DNA from 4 places in the Paenibacillus sp. AK121 genome. Region 4 is predicted to be linked to each of the others. Evidence: predicted binding sites of a transcription regulator. Region 4 holds the regulator's gene; each other region holds the start of a gene.
The links. The regulator Rex, encoded in region 4, represses fermentation and respiration genes when NADH is low (regulators of the CRP and FNR family bind a similar motif). The targets are predictions, from matches to a motif close to TTGTGAAATATTTCACAA.

Region 1: KSP24_RS05365 (formate/nitrite transporter family protein) is a predicted target of Rex. The motif match lies at 1,712-1,729, and genes of this name have one in related genera.
Region 2: adhE (bifunctional acetaldehyde-CoA/alcohol dehydrogenase) is a predicted target of Rex. The motif match lies at 3,053-3,070, and genes of this name have one in related genera.
Region 3: nirB (nitrite reductase large subunit NirB) is a predicted target of Rex. The motif match lies at 1,836-1,853, and genes of this name have one in related genera.

What each region holds. Positions count from the first base shown of each region.
Region 1 covers NZ_JAHPJM010000002.1:453,951-458,548, forward strand. Annotated here, with positions in the region: gene KSP24_RS05360 (FAD-dependent oxidoreductase) at 56-1,417, shown strand; gene KSP24_RS05365 (formate/nitrite transporter family protein) at 1,804-2,649, shown strand; gene KSP24_RS05370 (molybdopterin-containing oxidoreductase family protein) at 3,006-4,598, shown strand, end outside.
Region 2 covers NZ_JAHPJM010000003.1:376,424-381,021, reverse strand. Annotated here, with positions in the region: gene KSP24_RS08125 (winged helix-turn-helix transcriptional regulator) at 208-552, shown strand; gene KSP24_RS08120 (DODA-type extradiol aromatic ring-opening family dioxygenase) at 1,258-2,025, shown strand; gene KSP24_RS08115 (Crp/Fnr family transcriptional regulator) at 2,171-2,887, opposite strand; gene adhE (bifunctional acetaldehyde-CoA/alcohol dehydrogenase) at 3,146-4,598, shown strand, end outside.
Region 3 covers NZ_JAHPJM010000030.1:1,152-5,749, reverse strand. Annotated here, with positions in the region: gene KSP24_RS24735 (spore germination protein) at 1-1,642, opposite strand, end outside; gene nirB (nitrite reductase large subunit NirB) at 1,960-4,389, shown strand; gene nirD (nitrite reductase small subunit NirD) at 4,432-4,598, shown strand, end outside.
Region 4 covers NZ_JAHPJM010000003.1:186,687-191,284, forward strand. Annotated here, with positions in the region: gene KSP24_RS07095 (cell wall elongation regulator TseB-like domain-containing protein) at 134-658, opposite strand; gene KSP24_RS07100 (amidohydrolase) at 696-1,997, opposite strand; gene KSP24_RS07105 (redox-sensing transcriptional repressor Rex) at 1,984-2,637, opposite strand; gene dinG (ATP-dependent DNA helicase DinG) at 2,665-4,598, opposite strand, start outside.

The DNA of each region.
Region 1 (4,598 bases), on a different contig from region 4:
AAAGTATTCACAATTATTATACATTTTATGCCCACACACCAAGGAGGAATTCAACATGAAAGTAGCAGTTATCGGATGTACACACGCAGGTACAGCAGCCATAGTCAACACAGCTAAATGTTATCCAGATGCCGAAATTACGGTTTATGAGCGTAATGACAATATTTCATTTTTATCTTGTGGTATTGCACTGTACGTAGGTGGTGTCGTCAAAGATCCACACGGATTGTTTTATTCGTCCCCAGATCAACTGGCTGATATGGGTGTAGTGACCAAGATGCTTCATGAGGTAACGAGTGTGGATACAGCCGGCAAAACGCTGCATGCACGTAATCTCCAAACAGGTGAGGAATTTACGGACACATTTGATAAATTGATTGTGACTACTGGATCGTGGCCAATTATTCCGAAGCTGGAAGGCATTGAACTTGATCATATTTTGCTCTGCAAAAACTATAATCATTCGAATGAAATCATTGAGAAAGCCCAGCACGTACAGAACATTACAGTCGTCGGAGCTGGATACATTGGTGTTGAACTGGTAGAAGCTTTTCAAATGAACGGTAAGAACGTAACGCTGATCGACAGTGCTGATCGTATATTGAATAAGTATTTAGACCATGAGTATACAGACCGTATTGAGAATTCCCTGAGAGAACATGGCATTAAGCTGGTACTTGGCGAGACAGTAAGTCGTTTTGAGGGGACTAACGGTAAAGTAAGTAAGGTCGTGACCTCCAAAGGAGAGTATGAAACAGAGCTTGTTATACTCTGTATCGGTTTCCGACCTCAAACGGATCTGCTCAAAGGTCAGGTAGATATGTTGCCTAACGGTGCGATCATTGTGGACAATTATATGCAAAGTAGCTGCCCGGATGTGTTTGCAGCAGGCGACAGTTGTGCAATTCGTTATAATCCGACTGGCAAAACAGCTTATATCCCATTGGCGACGAATGCGGTTCGAATGGGGACGCTGGTGGCACGCAATCTGGTACAGCCGACCATTGCCTACATGGGAACACAAGGAACTTCGGGTATCAAAATTTACGAAGATAATATTGCGGGAACAGGAATGACAGAAGCCGCAGCAACCGACGAGGGTATGACTGTAGAAGCTGTAACCATTGAGGACAGCTATCGTCCTGAGTTTATGCCAACCTCTGAAAAAGTGTTGCTGAAGGTTGTATATGAGCAGGAGACACGGAGAATTGTTGGGGCACAAATTATGTCGAAGGTCGATTTGACGCAATCCATTAACACGCTGTCTGTAGCCATTCAAAATCATATGACCATTGACCAGTTGGCCTTTGTCGATTTCTTCTTCCAGCCGCACTATAACAAGCCTTGGAATTTTCTGAACGCGGCAGGTTTGCAAGCATTGCCTACAATATCCGAACGGAACCCAGTTACTGTATAATTCGATTTGTCTGTGACATTGTTCATAAGTTTGTCAACAATCTGAAGCGTACGGATGAATCCTTATAGTACAATATAGAGAGCATAAGGATTAGGGGGAGACTTTATAATGGATTTGTTTTATATCCTTTTTCTTGTAGTTGTTGCAGCCGTCGGTCTGGGCGGAGTTCTTTGGTTCTTGAGAGCTGTTGAAAAGGAAGAATACAATTAAATGTAAAGCGCGTAGTAGCGCAGTAGATGTAATAAAATAGAAAAACAGTCCTTTATTCAAGGGCTGTTTTTTTTATACTTTAGAAAGTGATTTTTTTCACAAACAAAATCACTGATTTTAAATAAAATATAAAAGAAGAATATTTTGTTTAAAAGATATTAAAGGAGCGGGGGCAGATGGCAAGCTATAAACCGGGGCAAATTGCCGAAAAGACGGTGGAAACAGGAGTGGCCAAGGCGAACAACCCGTGGAATGTGGCGGTAGTATTGGGATTTTTGGCAGGTGCATTTATTGCACTCGGGTTTTTGCTGGATATACGCGTTATTGCAAGTGCACCTAAAGAATGGGGAAGCATTGCTACCTTTATTGGAGCTGCGGTGTTCCCTGTAGGTCTGGTGTTAGTTTTGATCGCTGGTGGGGAATTGCTGACCGGCAATATGATGGCAGTGCCTTTGGCGAGATGGGCAGGACGAATTAAGACAGGAGCCATGCTTCGTAATTTGGCGATTATTACGCTCAGTAATTTTGCAGGTGCATTATTTGTTGCATTTTTCTTCGGGCATGTTCTGGGCTTGACCGAAACGGGGCCTTACCTGGATAAAGTGGTGGATATGGCAGGGCATAAGCTGCATGAAAGCTTTTTGCAGTCTTTTATATCAGGTATAGGATGTAACTGGCTCGTTGCACTGGCTGTATGGATGGCTTATAGCACAGACTCCATCGGCGGCAAAATTATGGGAATTTGGTTCCCGACCATGGCCTTTGTTGCTATTGGATTTCAGCACGTTGTAGCCAATATGTTTCTCATTCCGGCGGCTATTTTTGCAGGTCATTTTTCGTGGGCAGCGTATGTTATGAATTTCATTCCGGTCTGGTTGGGGAATTTGGTAGGAGGCAGTCTGTTTGTGGCTGGAGCCTACTGGCTGGCCTATCTGAAAAAAACTCAAACCAACACACATTCCGTGAATGAATCTCAAATTACTCCTTCCGTTGCATCCAATCCGTTGAGTGATCATGCGTAATCACGTTACTTTATGAAGCTATGAACAAAGCAAATCCGCCATGACAGGCCCGGGGGAACGAAACCTGTCATGGCGGATTTTTTTGGGAGTGGTCCATGATTTGGCATGGAGGATGAGTGTGCTCTCGTCCATAATGCCTTGATCTCTTTTACCCTGGGTATGTAATGATGAAACAGGATGATAAAAAAATAATTATGATTTTTAAAATCCGTTTTGCTCTATACAGCAGGCGGATTTTTATATATTTTGGAGAGATGCTGTGTGGTAAAATCCTTCTCTTGCCATAGGCCAAAGCTGTAGATATGATAAGAACAGTGTAATTTTTGGAAACGGTAACGGAAAGGAGCATTAACACCATGGATCATCGCAATAACGCGCCTCTTGAGGCCACACTTCAACACAACTTACACAGAGGACAGCGGATGACGGAGCAGCAGAACGGTATTTTTCCGGCCGTATGCCCGTTGGATTGCCCGGATACGTGTGGGCTCCTGCTTCACAAGGAAAATGGAAAGATAGTCAAGGTGACTGGTAATCCGGATCATCCCATTACCAAAGGGGCTATATGCAACAAAGTCCGGAATATGACCGAGCGAGTATATGATCCGGATCGGGTGCTTTATCCGTTGAAGCGTGTAGGCGCCAAAGGGGAAGGGAAGTTTGAACGAATTAGCTGGGAGGAGGCGGTCGATACCATTACAGGTCGGTTCAAGGAGCTGATACGTACGGATGGACCGGAATCCATTCTCCCCTACAGCTTTTATGGCAATATGGGTGTATTGAGTGTGGATGGAATGGATCGTCGCTTTTTCAATGCGCTGGGTTCAAGCCAACTGGATCAGACGATTTGCAGTGTGGCTGGGAATGAAGGCTGGGCATCCGTTATGGGATTTAAGGGCGGCACAAGCCCGGAGGACACAGAGGATGCAGAGCTCATTATTGTATGGGGCGGAAACGTCATCAGCACCAACATGCATCAGGTCGTATTGGCTGAGAAAGCACGTAAAAAAGGTGCTAAAGTGGTCGTTATTGATGTTCATCGCAACCGGACGGCGCAATGGGCGGATTGGTTCATTCCCTTATATCCGGGAACGGATACGGCGCTTGCGCTGGGGGTTATGCATGTGCTGTTTGATCAGGGGCTGACAGACGACGAATTTTTACGTCGCTATACCGTAGGTCACGAGGAACTGCGCGAGCATGTTAAGACCTATACACCAGAACGGGTTTCGCAGATTACCGGCGTGCCGAAAGAGGATATTATCCGTTTGGCGGAAATGTACGGGAAGGCGCGAGCGGCCTATATTAATATCGGAAATGGGCTTCAGCATCATGATAATGGCGGTATGAACGTACGTGCAGTTACATGCTTGCCTGCACTCACTGGACAATGGTTGAAACACGGCGGGGGAGCGTCGCGCTCCAATGGTGCTTATGCCAAGATTAACAGCGCCCATCTGGAGCGTCCTGATCTGCGACAGAACCCGGATGCCCGGGTGATCAACATGAACCGGATTGGAGAGGCGCTGCTACAGAAGGAACAACCGATTAAGGCGTTATTTGTATATTGTAGTAACCCGGTAGTTGTAGCACCCGATTCTGAACGGGTGACGGAGGGATTTGAACGAGAGGATCTGTTTACGGTTGTTCATGACCTGTTCCTTACCGATACGGCCTGCTATGCAGATATTGTGCTGCCTGCTGCGTCTTCTTTTGAAGGAACAGACTTATACAAATCGTACTGGCACCACTATATCCAGATGCAGAAGCCCGTCATTGATCCGCTTGGGGAAAGCAAAAGTAATTATGAGCTATTTAGCCTGCTCGGACAGGCAATGGGCTTTGATGAAGCTTCCTTTACAGAAAGTGAAGAAGATATGATCGCAGGCGCGCTTGATAATCCAACGAACCCTTATCTCAATGGTGTAACCCTGGATGCCTTAAAAAAG
Region 2 (4,598 bases), 190 kb from region 4:
ACAGGTTTAAAGGCGGAACCTCTGGGGATTCCGCCTTTTTGTATTTAACGAATTAGACATATACCTGCCCATTGGTTTGTTGTATAATCAGTTTTGGTCATGGCAACTTTATCAGCACAGGTATTAAATTTAAGAAAGTGTTTTCTTTCGGGATAAAGTATGCTAAAATGATATATACTAACAAAAGGAAAGCTTTATCAAACCGAAATGCAAAAGAAGGTGAAAAATTTGGAGAGTCAACCGCAATTTACAAAAATGTGTCCGCGTTTTGAAACCGCCTTTTCATGTCTGGGTAAGCGCTGGAATGGATTGATTATTCAATCCATGATGAGCGGTCCCAAGCGGTTTAAGGATATTTCCAATCTGATTCCCACAATGAGTGACAAAATGTTATCAGAACGGATGAAGGATCTGGAAAATGAAGGGATTCTTACACGCCATGTATATCCGGAAACTCCTGTCCGCATTGAATATGAGCTAACCACCAAAGGTCGTGCACTTCAGCCGGTTATGGAGCAGATTCAATTTTGGGCTGAGGAATGGATTAGATGATCACCAAACTCATTAAGTGTTTCTCATAGCAAAACAGCCTCTTCCTAGGAAAAGGCTGTTTTTTTATTTTGTGGTAGGCAGTACGGCTTAATAGCTTTTAGCGCGCCCTGCTACTGAGAATACTCCGGCTGTTGTACGGCGAGGGATGCGGGATTGAATATCCAGTGCGGCTGAACGAAATGTGCCTAAACACGAGTGGCAAAGTCTTCCTGCATAAATGGGAGAACGGCAGGACTCGCAAGGATAATCAAGCTGACTGTATGTGGAGGGGAATTTACCTGCTCTTACCCAATCTGTGAGCAAATCCATAGGTGTGCCAGTCACATCACTGAGTTGGCGGGTATGAGTTGAAGGATGCTTCCATAGATAGTTAGAACAGCGGTCAAAGAATATATTTTCTTCTTGAATACAAGTATTACACAGGTTTCTAAGATTTTGACGGAAAACGGAACCGCATTTTGGGCAATTCGAAGTATGTATCTCCATAGAAACCAGTCCTTTGTATCGGGATATAATAATATTTTTAAATTTATTAGTTACATATTACTATGACTTTATACCTATATCAATCTTTATTTAAAGAATTGCTGATCTTTAAGTATATGCTGGCATCTATATTGACATTACTATATTACTTATGTATTATTGCTTACATAAAGTTACTAAGTGAATAAAATAAATTGTTTGCGATAAGGGGATTTTTTAATGGTACCATCTTTATTTTTAGCCCACGGATCACCTATGCTTGGTATTGAACAGACGGACTACACTGCATTTCTAGAGCAGTTGGGGAAAAGCGTTCACCCTAAGGCGATTGTTATCTTTACAGCTCACTGGGAGACGCAAGTGTTAACGATTAGTTCAATGGATGACATATACGATACAATTTATGATTTTGGAGGCTTCCCACCCGAACTGTACGAAGTGAAGTATCCAGCACATGGTTCTGTTGAACTAGCTAATAAGTTGAAAAAGTTATATGAACAAAAGGGCATCGATGTACAAACTGATCGGGTGAGGGGACTGGATCATGGTTCATGGACATTGTTGCATCGTATGTATCCTGAGGCAGACATTCCGGTAGTTCAGATTTCCGTAAATCCGTACCTCTCGCCCAAAGCACAATTTGCCATTGGTGACGTGTTGCGTGAGTTGGGAGAACAAGATATTCTGGTCATTGGCAGTGGCGTGACTGTCCATAATCTGCGTATTGTCAAATGGGGAGAAACGAAAACGGAGCCTTGGGCAATTGATTTTGATGACTGGATTATCGAAAAAGTGCAAAGCGGAGATATAGAAGCTTTGGATCACTATGAAAGCGAAGCGCCATATGCTCGTCAGGCCGTACCTAGAGCAGAACACTTTGTACCGTTGTTTATTGCAATGGGTAGTGGCAATCCTGCAAACGAAGCTAAGGTCATCCATAGAAGCTATGAGATGGGAAATTTAAGTTATCTATGCTTTCAGTTTTAAAGCGTGTAGGGCAGAAGAAGGTCGAGTTATGTGCTTTGTTACTGTCCCGTCCGTTCTCTAAAAAATGGGGAGTGGAATAAAATTAGGGAGTGTTATAAGCTAATAATGGCTTACAGCACTCCCTTTTACATTAAAAAACAATTTATTATATCCGGCAAATCTCACGTGGGCACAATTCACAATGACATACACCTTGCAGCATTTCCAAATCCTTGACAACAATCATACCATTATCGTATTCTACTGCATTTTTCTTACGCAGATCACTGAGCATCCGATTTACGCTTTCCCGGGTAGCACCGATCATATTTGATAAGTCAGTATGAGTAATCTTTTTATGAATCAAGATATAGTCGCCGTGAGGCTCACCATAGGTGTTGCATAGTCGGATGAGTGTGGAACATAGAGCGCCAGGCTTGCCGTACATCATCAAATCGCGGAACTTGGTCTGAGTAATGCGATGATGCGATCCCATCCATTTCATAAAGTCAATCGCAAAATCACAATGCTGGCAAATAAGCAGCTCCAAATCTGTATGATCGATTACGCCAATATCACTGTCCTCCAGAACCTCAGCAGAAAAGGAATGCTTGGTGCCGAAGAAAGGATCAGCTTGACCAACAAGATCGCCGCTTTGATACATATATAGAATAAGTTCCTTACCCTCATCCGTTGTTTTGGTTACCTTTACGCGTCCGCGCTTAATATAAAACAGCTTATCCGCTGTATCTCCTTCCCAGAACAAATGCGAGCTTTCTGGCATAACTCGATCTTTCATCATCACTTGCAACCGGTTGAAGCTGGCCTCCGAGAAGCAACAGGTGTTGCCGCGGGCTTCCATTACATTTGTAGGGTTTCTCATCGTCCATTTCCCCTTTGTATCCTATGTTTTTTATCTGCAACTTGATCAATTCAAATTCATTATATACCTGTGCAATGAGTTTTTGGGGCAAGAAGAGGGGGTAAAAGTGGCAGAATTCCAAACTTTGTGATTTAATTCACTTCATAAAATAAAATTTTAAATAGATTGTGAAAAAAATCACAAAATATCTTGAAAAGCTGTGTTACGATCAGTGCGTGAACAAGAGATAGTACACGAGATAACAGGAGGATGAGGGAAATGGCTGTTAAAAACGAGGTTATCCAAAAAGAGCAAAGCGCAGAGCAGTATATTCAAACGCTGATTGACCGGGCGAACCGGGCACAGCAAGCTTTCATGAGTATGAATCAGGAGCAGATTGACGGAATCGTACAAGCTATGGCACTCGCAGGGATGGATAAGCACATGCACCTAGCGAAGTTGGCTGTTGAAGAAACAGGACGCGGTGTGTACGAGGACAAAATCACCAAAAACATGTTTGCAACAGAATATATCTATCACAGCATCAAAAATGAGAAGACCGTTGGTGTCATTGAAGATAATGATTTCGATAGCTTCCAAAAGATTGCAGAGCCAGTCGGTATCATCATGGGGATTACTCCAGTAACAAACCCGACTTCGACTACGATGTTCAAAGCGTTAATTGCCATTAAAACACGTAACCCAATCATTTTCGGCTTCCATCCATCTGCTCAATCGTGTAGTGCGGAAGCAGCCCGCGTATTGCTTGAAGCAGCTGTTAAACATGGTGCTCCAGCGGATTGCATCCAATGGATTGAAGCACCTTCGATGGATAAAACAAATGTACTGATGAACCACCCTGATGTGGCATTGATTTTGGCAACTGGCGGATCAGGCATGGTTAAGGCAGCTTATAGCTGTGGTAAACCTGCACTTGGCGTAGGTCCTGGTAACGTACCTTGCTTTATTGAAAAAACAGCCGATATCAAACAGGCCGTGAACGACCTTATCCTTTCTAAATCTTTTGATAACGGTATGATTTGTGCTTCGGAACAAGCCGTAATTATCGAAGAGCCTATCTTCGAGCAAGTGAAGAAATTGATGATTGCTAATGGTTGCTACTTTGTAAATAAAGAAGAAGCAGCTAAGCTCACTCAAGGGGCTATGAATGTAGAAAAATGTGCAGTGAACCCGGCCATCGTCGGACAGTCTGCTGTAAAAATAGCTGAAATGAGCGGCATTACAGTACCGGCAGGAACAAAAATTTTGGTCGCTGAAATTGAAGGAGTAGGAACCAAATTCCCATTATCTGCGGAAAAATTGAGTCCGGTATTGGCTTGCTACAAAGTGAAAAATGCAGAGCAAGGTATCCAACGTGCTGCTGAAGTTGTAGAGTTCGGCGGTATGGGTCACTCGTCAGCTATCCATTCGCAAGATGAGGACGTTATCGCTCGCTTTGCAAACCGTTTGCAAACAGGTCGTATCATTGTAAATGCACCTTCCACACATGGTGCAATCGGTGATATTTACAACACCAACCTTCCTTCGTTGACACTTGGTTGCGGTTCGTACGGTCGTAACTCGACTTCGTCGAACGTATCTGCAGTTAACTTGATTAATGTGAAAAGGGTGGCGAAACGGACGGTGAATATGCAATGGTTCAAAGTACCTTCCAAAATTTATTTTGAGAAAAATTCGACACAGTATCTTGCTAAAATGCCTGATATCACAC
Region 3 (4,598 bases), on a different contig from region 4:
GTTTCATCAGAGACATAGGAGCCCGGATGTACAGATCCTTCCAATCGCTTAGGCGCATAGGGGAAAAGGGAGTTACATATGGTACACCAAAGCTTTTCAACTTCGTCAGATGGATACAAATTAACAGAAAGAACAATATGGTTCCAAACATGCCCAGCATTGCTGCAAAGAACATTCCGACAAAACGCAAAAGGCGCAGGGTAATGCCCGCACTATATGTTGGTATCGAAAACGATGAAATGGCAGTAACTGCAACTACAATCACAAGGAAGGGACTAACGATGCCCGCATTGACAGCAGCATCACCGATGACCAAGCCTCCCACAATGCCCATCGCAGGGCCAATGGGTTTGGGCAGGCGGATGCCAGCCTCTCGTAGAATTTCGATAGAGATTTCCAAAATCATGACTTCTATAACGGATGGGAAAGGGACGCCTTGACGGGTTCCGATAATGCTAATGACCAGCTTGGTTGGAATTAAACCGGGATGAAACGATATAAAAGAAATGTACAGAGCAGGCCCCATAAGCGCTATAAAAGCCCCGCTAAACCGTAGCAGACGTAATAGTGTCCCCGGAATCCATCGCTCATAATAGTCCTCGGGAGATTGAAGCAGCATACTGAAGGTCACCGGGACAATAAGTGCAAAAGGAGTACCATCCAGTAAGATCGCTATTCTTCCCTCCAACAAAGCATTAATAACACGGTCAGGACGCTCTGTATTATGAGCCTGTTGGAATGGACTTAAATAATTGTCTTCGATGAGTTGTTCCACATACCCGGATTCAGGTAAAAAATCCATGTCTATTTTTGATATTCTGCGGCTTACTTCTTCAAGAAGGTCTGGATTCACAATATCCTTTATATACGCGATAACGAGATCCTTTTTGATTCTGCTGCCCACTTGGAATTTCTTCAATTCCAAACTTTTATTTAAACCCTGGCGCCGAAGCATCGAAGTGTTTTCACTCAATACTTCCGTAAAACCGATTCTGGGACCCCGAAGCAATGCTTCAGAGGTTGGTTCATTGACGGAGCGAATAGCGCCATTAGGAGGGCCCACCAGTAGCGCTTCCTTCATTCCTTCAATTAATAGGGCTGTATGACCTAAAAGGATGAACTCGTACAGTTCCTCCATACGGGTAACTTCACTAATTTGCGTAAGTGGCATCAGGCTTTCTTTTATAAAAGAGTTACTTATACCTTCCGGTTGTTCCTGCTGATCCTGACCCTGCTGCTGGCCTTCAAACATCAAGACCTCCAATACCTGCTTGCTCATAAGTTTTTCATCCTGCATACCTTCTATGAAGACTAACACGGACCGAGCATGAAATTTCTTCATCACAAACTCACGAAAATGCACATCACTATTTTCGCCAATAGCTTCACGAATTGCCTGTAAGTCGGAATCATAATTTCCTGTAATTTTAGAGCTCGGTTCATGCTGCTGATTCATGTGCCCTTCGTTATGTTTATTAGAGAGCGGATGACTGGAAGAGTGTTTGGATTTGGCTCCCTTACTGCCGACAAACGAATAAATCGAGGTGTTTATATAATAAATTCCTAAAGGAATAATCAACGCAAGGCCAGCTTGAAAGAGTGTACTCCAGCTAGGAAGATAAGAAATGATTTTAGACCACATGCTGATTACCTCCAAACAATTCAATTCGTTTTCCCATAAGATACAAGTTGTTCATAAAGTATTCCTTATAACGGTTGTATTTACGCATGAATTGGAAAGATTCTTTCGATGACACTGCTATGATTTCCGGTCCTTACCTTAATCCCTTGAAATAGAATAGGGAAATCCCTAAATATTCATAATTTTAACTACATTGTGATCGAAATCACATATAGACCTATCTACTGTATTAGAATAGAAGCATAAACAATATTCATTAGAAACGTAGAGATGTCGTCGGATAGGAAGTAGCGTCGAATGAATGGAGGAACCGGTATATGATAAACAGTAAAAAGAAGCTTGTGGTTATAGGGAACGGGATGGCTGGTATCAATACGGTCGAACAAATTTTAAAATTAACAGATAAATATGAAATTACAGTCCTGGGAAGTGAGCCGCATCCGAACTATAACAGGATCATGCTCTCTTATGTGTTGGAAGGTAGTAAAACAATAGATGATATCATACTGAACGATTTGCAATGGTATGCGGATCAAGGGATTACTTTATATACAGGAAAAATGGTTAAAAGCATCGACGGTAGGCACAAGAAGATTCACACCGAAGACGGACTGGAAATTGATTACGATGTGGCTTTGGTGGCTACTGGTTCACAATCGTTTATTCTGCCTATTCCGGGCAAAGAGTTACCAGGCGTCATTGGTTTCCGGGATATCGCCGATTGCTCGGCCATGCTGGAGGCGGCGAAGACCTATAAGAAGGCAGCTGTCATTGGCGGCGGTCTGTTGGGGCTGGAGGCAGCTAAAGGCTTGGTCAACCTCGGGATGGATGTTACAGTCGTTCATCTAATGGAAGATTTGATGGAACGTCAGTTAGACCGGGAAGCCTCTGCGATGTTGAAAGCAGAACTGGAACGTCAGGGAATCAAGTTTGCTATGCAAATGCAAACTGCGGAAGTGTACGGTCAAGATCGGGTACAAGGACTGCGCTTCTCGGATGGAAGCGAGCTGGAAGCAGATTTGGTTGTAATGGCCGTCGGGATTAAACCTAATATCCAGGTAGCTAAAGAAAGTGGTATGGAAACGAACCGCGGGATTGTGGTCGATGATTTCATGAGAACCTCCATGCCGGATGTATACGCTGTAGGGGAATGTGTTGAGCACCGTGGAATCTGCTACGGTCTGGTAGCTCCGCTGTTTGAACAGGGAAGTGTGATTGCCAAGCATTTGGCAGGCGTGGATACTGAAGGCTATGCAGGATCGGTAGTTTCCACCAAGCTTAAAATTTCAGGGGTAGATGTTTTCTCAGCTGGCGAATTCATAACCCAACCTGAACATACGGCGATTGTAGCGAAGGATGAGTGGAAGCGAACATACAAAAAGGTACTGCTTCGTGATAATAAAATTGTTGGTACTGTACTGTTTGGCGATGTGAGTGAATCTGCTAGTCTGCAAAAATATGTGCGTCAGCAAACGGAAATGACAGATGAGATCTATGGACAGATCATGGGTACTGGATGCGGCAATCACGGGGCGAAAACGTCATCCGTTGAAACGATGGCGGACGATGAAATTGTCTGCGGTTGTAACGGTGTGACTAAAAAGGCAATTGTGGAAGCAATCAATGAAAATGGACTAACCACCGTTGATGAAATTAAGGCATGTACCGGAGCTACGCGTTCTTGCGGAGGATGTAAGCCCGTTGTTGAGCAAATTTTGCAATATGTTCTTGGAGACAGCTTCAAAACATCAGCCAAGCAGGGAATATGTGGTTGCACAACCTTGAGCCGGGACGAGATTGTTGAAGCGATCAAAACCAAAGGGCTGACAACTACGCGTGAAGTGATGAATGTACTCGGCTGGCATAATGATGAAGGATGCTCCAAATGCCGTCCGGCGCTGAATTATTACTTGGGTATGATTAACCCTGATACCTATGAAAATGAGGGAGATTCCCGGTTTGTAAATGAGCGATTGCACGCGAACATTCAAAAGGATGGAACGTTTACAGTGGTGCCGAGAATGTACGGCGGTGTAACGACTCCAGAAGATTTGAAGAAGATAGCTGATGTATCGCTTAAATATAACGTTAAGGTCGTTAAAGTAACCGGGGGACAACGGCTGGATTTGATTGGTGTACGTAAAGAGGATCTGCCTAAAGTGTGGGAAGAACTTGATATGCCTTCGGGATATGCGTACGCGAAGTCACTTCGTACGGTTAAAACCTGTGTTGGCTCGCAATTTTGTCGTTTTGGTACACAGGACTCGATGGGAATGGGAGAAGTACTGGAACGGAAATTCGAACGATTGGATTTCCCGGCAAAATTCAAATTAGCGGTTAATGGATGTCCACGCAACTGTGCGGAATCATGTACGAAGGATATCGGAATCGTAGGCAATGATGGGGGCTGGGAGATCTTTGTCGGTGGAAACGGCGGTATTAAAGCACGGTTGGCTGATTCACTCTGTAAAGTAAAAACCGACGCTGAACTGATTGATATTGTAGGAGCCGTGATGCAATTCTACCGGGAAACAGGGCAATACCTGGAACGTACTTCCGAGTGGGTGGAACGGATCGGTCTGGAAGAGATTCAGAAGGCTGTCGTTAACGATACAGCTAATCGACAAGCTTTAGTAGAACGCGTTGAATTTGCATTACAACAGGTCGAAGACCCATGGAAAAAAATCATCCATGATAAGGATACACGCAAGAATCTATTTGAGGCTGTCACTCCGTCTATTGTGTAAAATTGCATCTAAAAATGCCTGAGGAAGGAAGCGAGCAAGCAAATGATCAAGAATGCCGAATGGCTTGTTGTCGGTCATAGCAAGGATTTTCCGATCAGAATAGGACGCACTATCCACGTCAAAGGTGCTGAAATTGCTGTTTTCCGCACTTCGGAGAATAAGCTGTATGCTGTTGAAAATAGTAATCCTCACCCTAAAGGGGGTCCTCT
Region 4 (4,598 bases):
TGGAGGAGTTGTGATTTTCGTAGCAGCAAAAAAAGACGTAAATACGATTTAAGTCGCATTTACGTCTTTTCAACTTCAATCAGTCATTCTTTTAACAATACATTCTTTTCACCATCACTACTCCCATAACACGCTAGTAATTAGGTAAAGTATACTTTATCCCCGTCGATGCTCCATCTGAGAAACGGTAAAAGGTATAGTTATGATGGCTTTCATCATCGTAAAACAGTTGCCATACATATTCGCCATTGAACACACTCGGTTGGAGCCTTACAATTTTTGCATTTGGAAGTTGCTGCTGAATTATCGCTGTCATTTTTTGCTCGTCGACTCCGTTTTTCATCAGCTCGGTATGAACACCGCTTGGATCTGCGACAGGTACGTTAGGTTGTCCTTCCATTTTTTGAAAAGGAACCCACACCATTATATTTTCATTCTGTGCGTTTTTTCCTTGAACCACCCAATAAATCTGATCCCACACAGACTTCCAAGTCTGAGTCGTGCTAACCAGACCACCTGATTGCTTGGCCTTAATGATAGCGGCATTTTTCTCAGCCACCTGGTCTTGAGTAACGTAGGAATAATACCAGAAAATGCTGACCAGGATCAGTATTACGGCCAAAATGGCGACCGCTATCCATTTCTTCTTATTTTTCAAACCTGTGCTTCCTCTCTAAGGGGATGTGACACCTGAATTAGCGCGACAGCAGCCCTTCAAAGGCGGCTTGTGCCTCATGTTTGATACGTTCCTCGTCCATCGTCAGGCATTCGCCGTTTTTCACAACCTGACGACCGTCTACCCACACATGAGCCACGTCTTTGGCACTTGCAGAGTATACGGCATGGGAAATAAGATCTGTACGCGGCAAGAAATGGGCCTGATTCAGATCTAGCGCGATAAAGTCAGCCTTGTTGCCTGCTGCCAGCGCTCCTACTTCTTTTAAACCAATCGACTTTGCACCATACTCTGTTGCCAGACGCAGTGCTTCATTTGCAGGAACTGCTGTTGGGTCGCCAGATACTCCCTTGTGAATGAGTGCCGCCAGACGCATTTCCTCGAACATATCCAGGTTATTATTGCTGGCAGGACCGTCTGTTCCAAGAGAAACAGTAACTCCTGCACGCAGCAATTCAGGCACTCTAGCTACACCACTTGCCAGCTTCAAGTTGCTGCCTGGATTATGTGAAACCGCCACACCTCGTTCCGCTAATAAAGCTATCTCTTCGTCGTTCAAGTGTACGCCGTGGGCAACAAGTGAAGGGCGGGAGAAAAAGCCAAGCTTATCTAAGTGTGCAACTGGACGCAAACCGTAGTCGCGTACGTTTTGCTCAACTTCGGCGATCGTCTCGGACATGTGCGTATGCAATGGTAAATCGAGATCATGTGCTGCTTGAACAAATTTCTCAATAAACGCTGGCGGGCATGTGTATGGGGCATGCGGAGACATCATCGTTGTGATACGTCCGTCTGCTTTTCCATGCCAGTTACGGGCAAAAGTCACGGCCTCAGCCAGCTTGATCCGCTGTTCTTCTTCTGAACAGAGTCCAATGGCTCCACGCATCAAACTTGCACGGATGCCCGACTCTTCAGCTACACGTGCCACCTCATCCATATGATCGTACATATCCAGGAAAGTTGTGGTTCCACCTTTCAGCATTTCCAGCACTGACAAGGATGTTCCCCAATACACATCCGTAGATGTAAACTTGGCTTCCATAGGCCACATTTTTTCCTGAAGCCAGACTTGAAGTGCCAAGTCATCTCCATACCCTCGCAGCAGAGACATCGCCGCATGACCATGAGTATTAATCAGACCAGGCAAAAACAATAACCCGTTACCGTCGATTGCTTCCGTCTCTTCCTCACCCGCAGGCAGAGTCTCGCCAATGTAAGTAATACGGCTATCCTCCACAATCATAAAACCATGGATTACCCCAGCTTCAGGTCCATTCACGGCAAAAGAACCGTTTTTAATCATCCATTTATTCACTGTCATATTGTGCTTCTTCCTTTCCGTCCTCCAGATAATAAGCGAGGCTAAGCAAATCAGTTGTAAAGTCTGTGGCATGTATCCGAATGTTAGCCGGTGCCTTGAGAATGATAGGTGCAAAGTTTAAAATCGCTCCAATTCCACTCTCAATGAGCCTATCAGCTACGTGTTGTGCCTCAAAATCAGGTACAGTAATAATCCCGATTCGAATATTTTTTTCTTTCACAGTCGCTTCCAATTCATCCATCGGCTGAACGACTAAGGTATTGATTCTGGTCCCAACCTTATCCGGGAACGCATCAAATACCGCCACAATCTTCATATTGTCTTTTAAATAAGCGTTATAGTTTGATAGGGCTTGACCCAGATTACCCGCTCCGACCAATACTACATTAATTTGCTGGTCAATTTTCAGGATATGGCGTATTTTCTCAATTAGATAAGAAACATCGTAACCGATGCCCTTCCGACCAAAATCGCCAAAATAGGCAAGATCTTTACGAATTTGGGCCGGATTCAAATCTAACCTCTGTCCCAGCTCTTGAGAAGAGACCGTAGCCACCTCCCGTTTGTGCAGTGCATTCAGATAACGTAAATATACGGGTAATCTCCGTACGACAGCCTCTGAAATTTTATCTGATTTCATACTTGCTCCCCCTAATTGTAACGGACTTTAGGTGTCCGTCCGTTGTGCCTCTGTCTCCGGGGCGGATTGGAGCCATTCGGCGATGCGGGGCACCATTTGCTCCGATGGCATATGCTCCATTTTTGGTCCCGGTAACGAGTACAAAAAGTGCTTTCCGTAATAGGATTCGATCACACGCGTATCGTAAACGATAACGACTCCGTGGTCACTCGCTGTACGTACCAACCGCCCAAATCCCTGTTTGAAGCGAATAACTGCTTGTGGTACAGACAGCTTCATAAATGGGTTCTTCTTCTGCTGCTGGAGCAACTCGCTTTTTGCCTCCAGTAACGGGTGATTGGGCGGTTGAAACGGCAAGCGAACGATGGCCAGACAAGTCAAAGCCTTCCCTGGAATATCGACGCCTTCCCAGAAGCTGCTGGTTCCCAGCAATACAGAAGCCTTGGCTTCCTGAAAACGACGGGTTAGCTTGCTCCGACTCCCACTGTCTACACCTTGTCCTAACACGGTAATATCGCTGGATGCTAACGCCTCTTTAAGTGGCTCATACACTTGCCGGAGCATCCGATAGGAAGTAAACAGAACAAGCATTCTCCCCCGCGTCGCCTGGGCAGTCGCTCCTAGAGAGCTAACGAGCATCTCTACAAAATGTGCATCCCCTACACTGCCCTTGACACTCGGAAAGTCTCGCGGAATGACCAGCAACACCTGATCCCTGTAATTAAAAGGTGATGGGAGCTGTGACGTCATTAATCGTCCTTGATCCGCTGCCTCCTGCAAGCCGAGTTGATCGGTCATGTACTGAAACGACTTATCTACCGATAAAGTAGCAGATGTCAAAATAATACTTCTTTTTTTGTCAAAAAACATTTCTTTCAACTGGCGGCTCACATCGACGGGCACTGCATAAAATTGCAATGATTTACTACGGAATTGCCCACTCGCTTCGAGCCAATATACGGTTGTTTCATCATCGAGTCGTATAAAGAAGCGCAAATTTTCCCTAATCCCCGCCAAATCCTTAAGCAGACCCGTGATATCTGTAATGAGACTATCCGCCGCATAATCGTCGTGTTCTTCCTTGACATCCAGCATCAGCTTGTCGCCCTTGCGCAAAATTTCACTCAACGTTACATAAAGCTGATTTTCCAACGCCGCCGCTTGATCCCACTTTGCAGGCTTGGCCGACGGTTTGAGACGCGAAGAAAATTGTCCCGTTTCACCCGGTGTGGCATCAGACCGCTCTGGCAACATACCAAACAGCTTATCGCTTAGCAGGTCCCAAGTTTCCTTAACCTCTAACACGAGTGGGTACAGCTGATCAATGGTCGAGGCCCATTCCGTCGACTTCTCATGCCCCGACTTTGCCAACTGCTGACGTAACGAAGGCAATTGTCCGTTCTTACTGTCCTTGAACAATCGAGTCAGCGTATGCACGAGTGTGAAATATTTCATATGCATGCCCAGGTGCTTACCGGCTACTTCCTCTAGATGATGTGCTTCATCAATTACAAGATGTTCATAGCTGGGCAATAGCTGGTGACTTGCTTTGACGTCGGTGAACAGCTTGGAGTGATTCGTAATAACCACATCCGCTGTTCCTGCTTCATGACGTGCACGATGATAGTAGCACTTGCGGAACCATGGGCAAGAACGGCCGAGACAGGACTCGGAATCACTAGCTACTGTTTCCCAAAAATCCCCTCCACGGTTGCTCAGGTTCAGTTCCTCATCATCACCAGTTTCTGTCAGAGTCAGCCAGACAATCATTTGAGCCGCTGTAATCAAGTCTTCCTTTGGTGTCGCGAAGTCTCTTCTGTTTATTTTATGTTCAAACTTACGCAGACACAAATAATGCCCCCGACCCTTAAAAATGGCAGCCCGGAACGGGAACGGAATCACTTTTGTCAGCATCGGAATATCACGCTCTCGCAATTGCTCCTGCAGATTAATGGTATGCG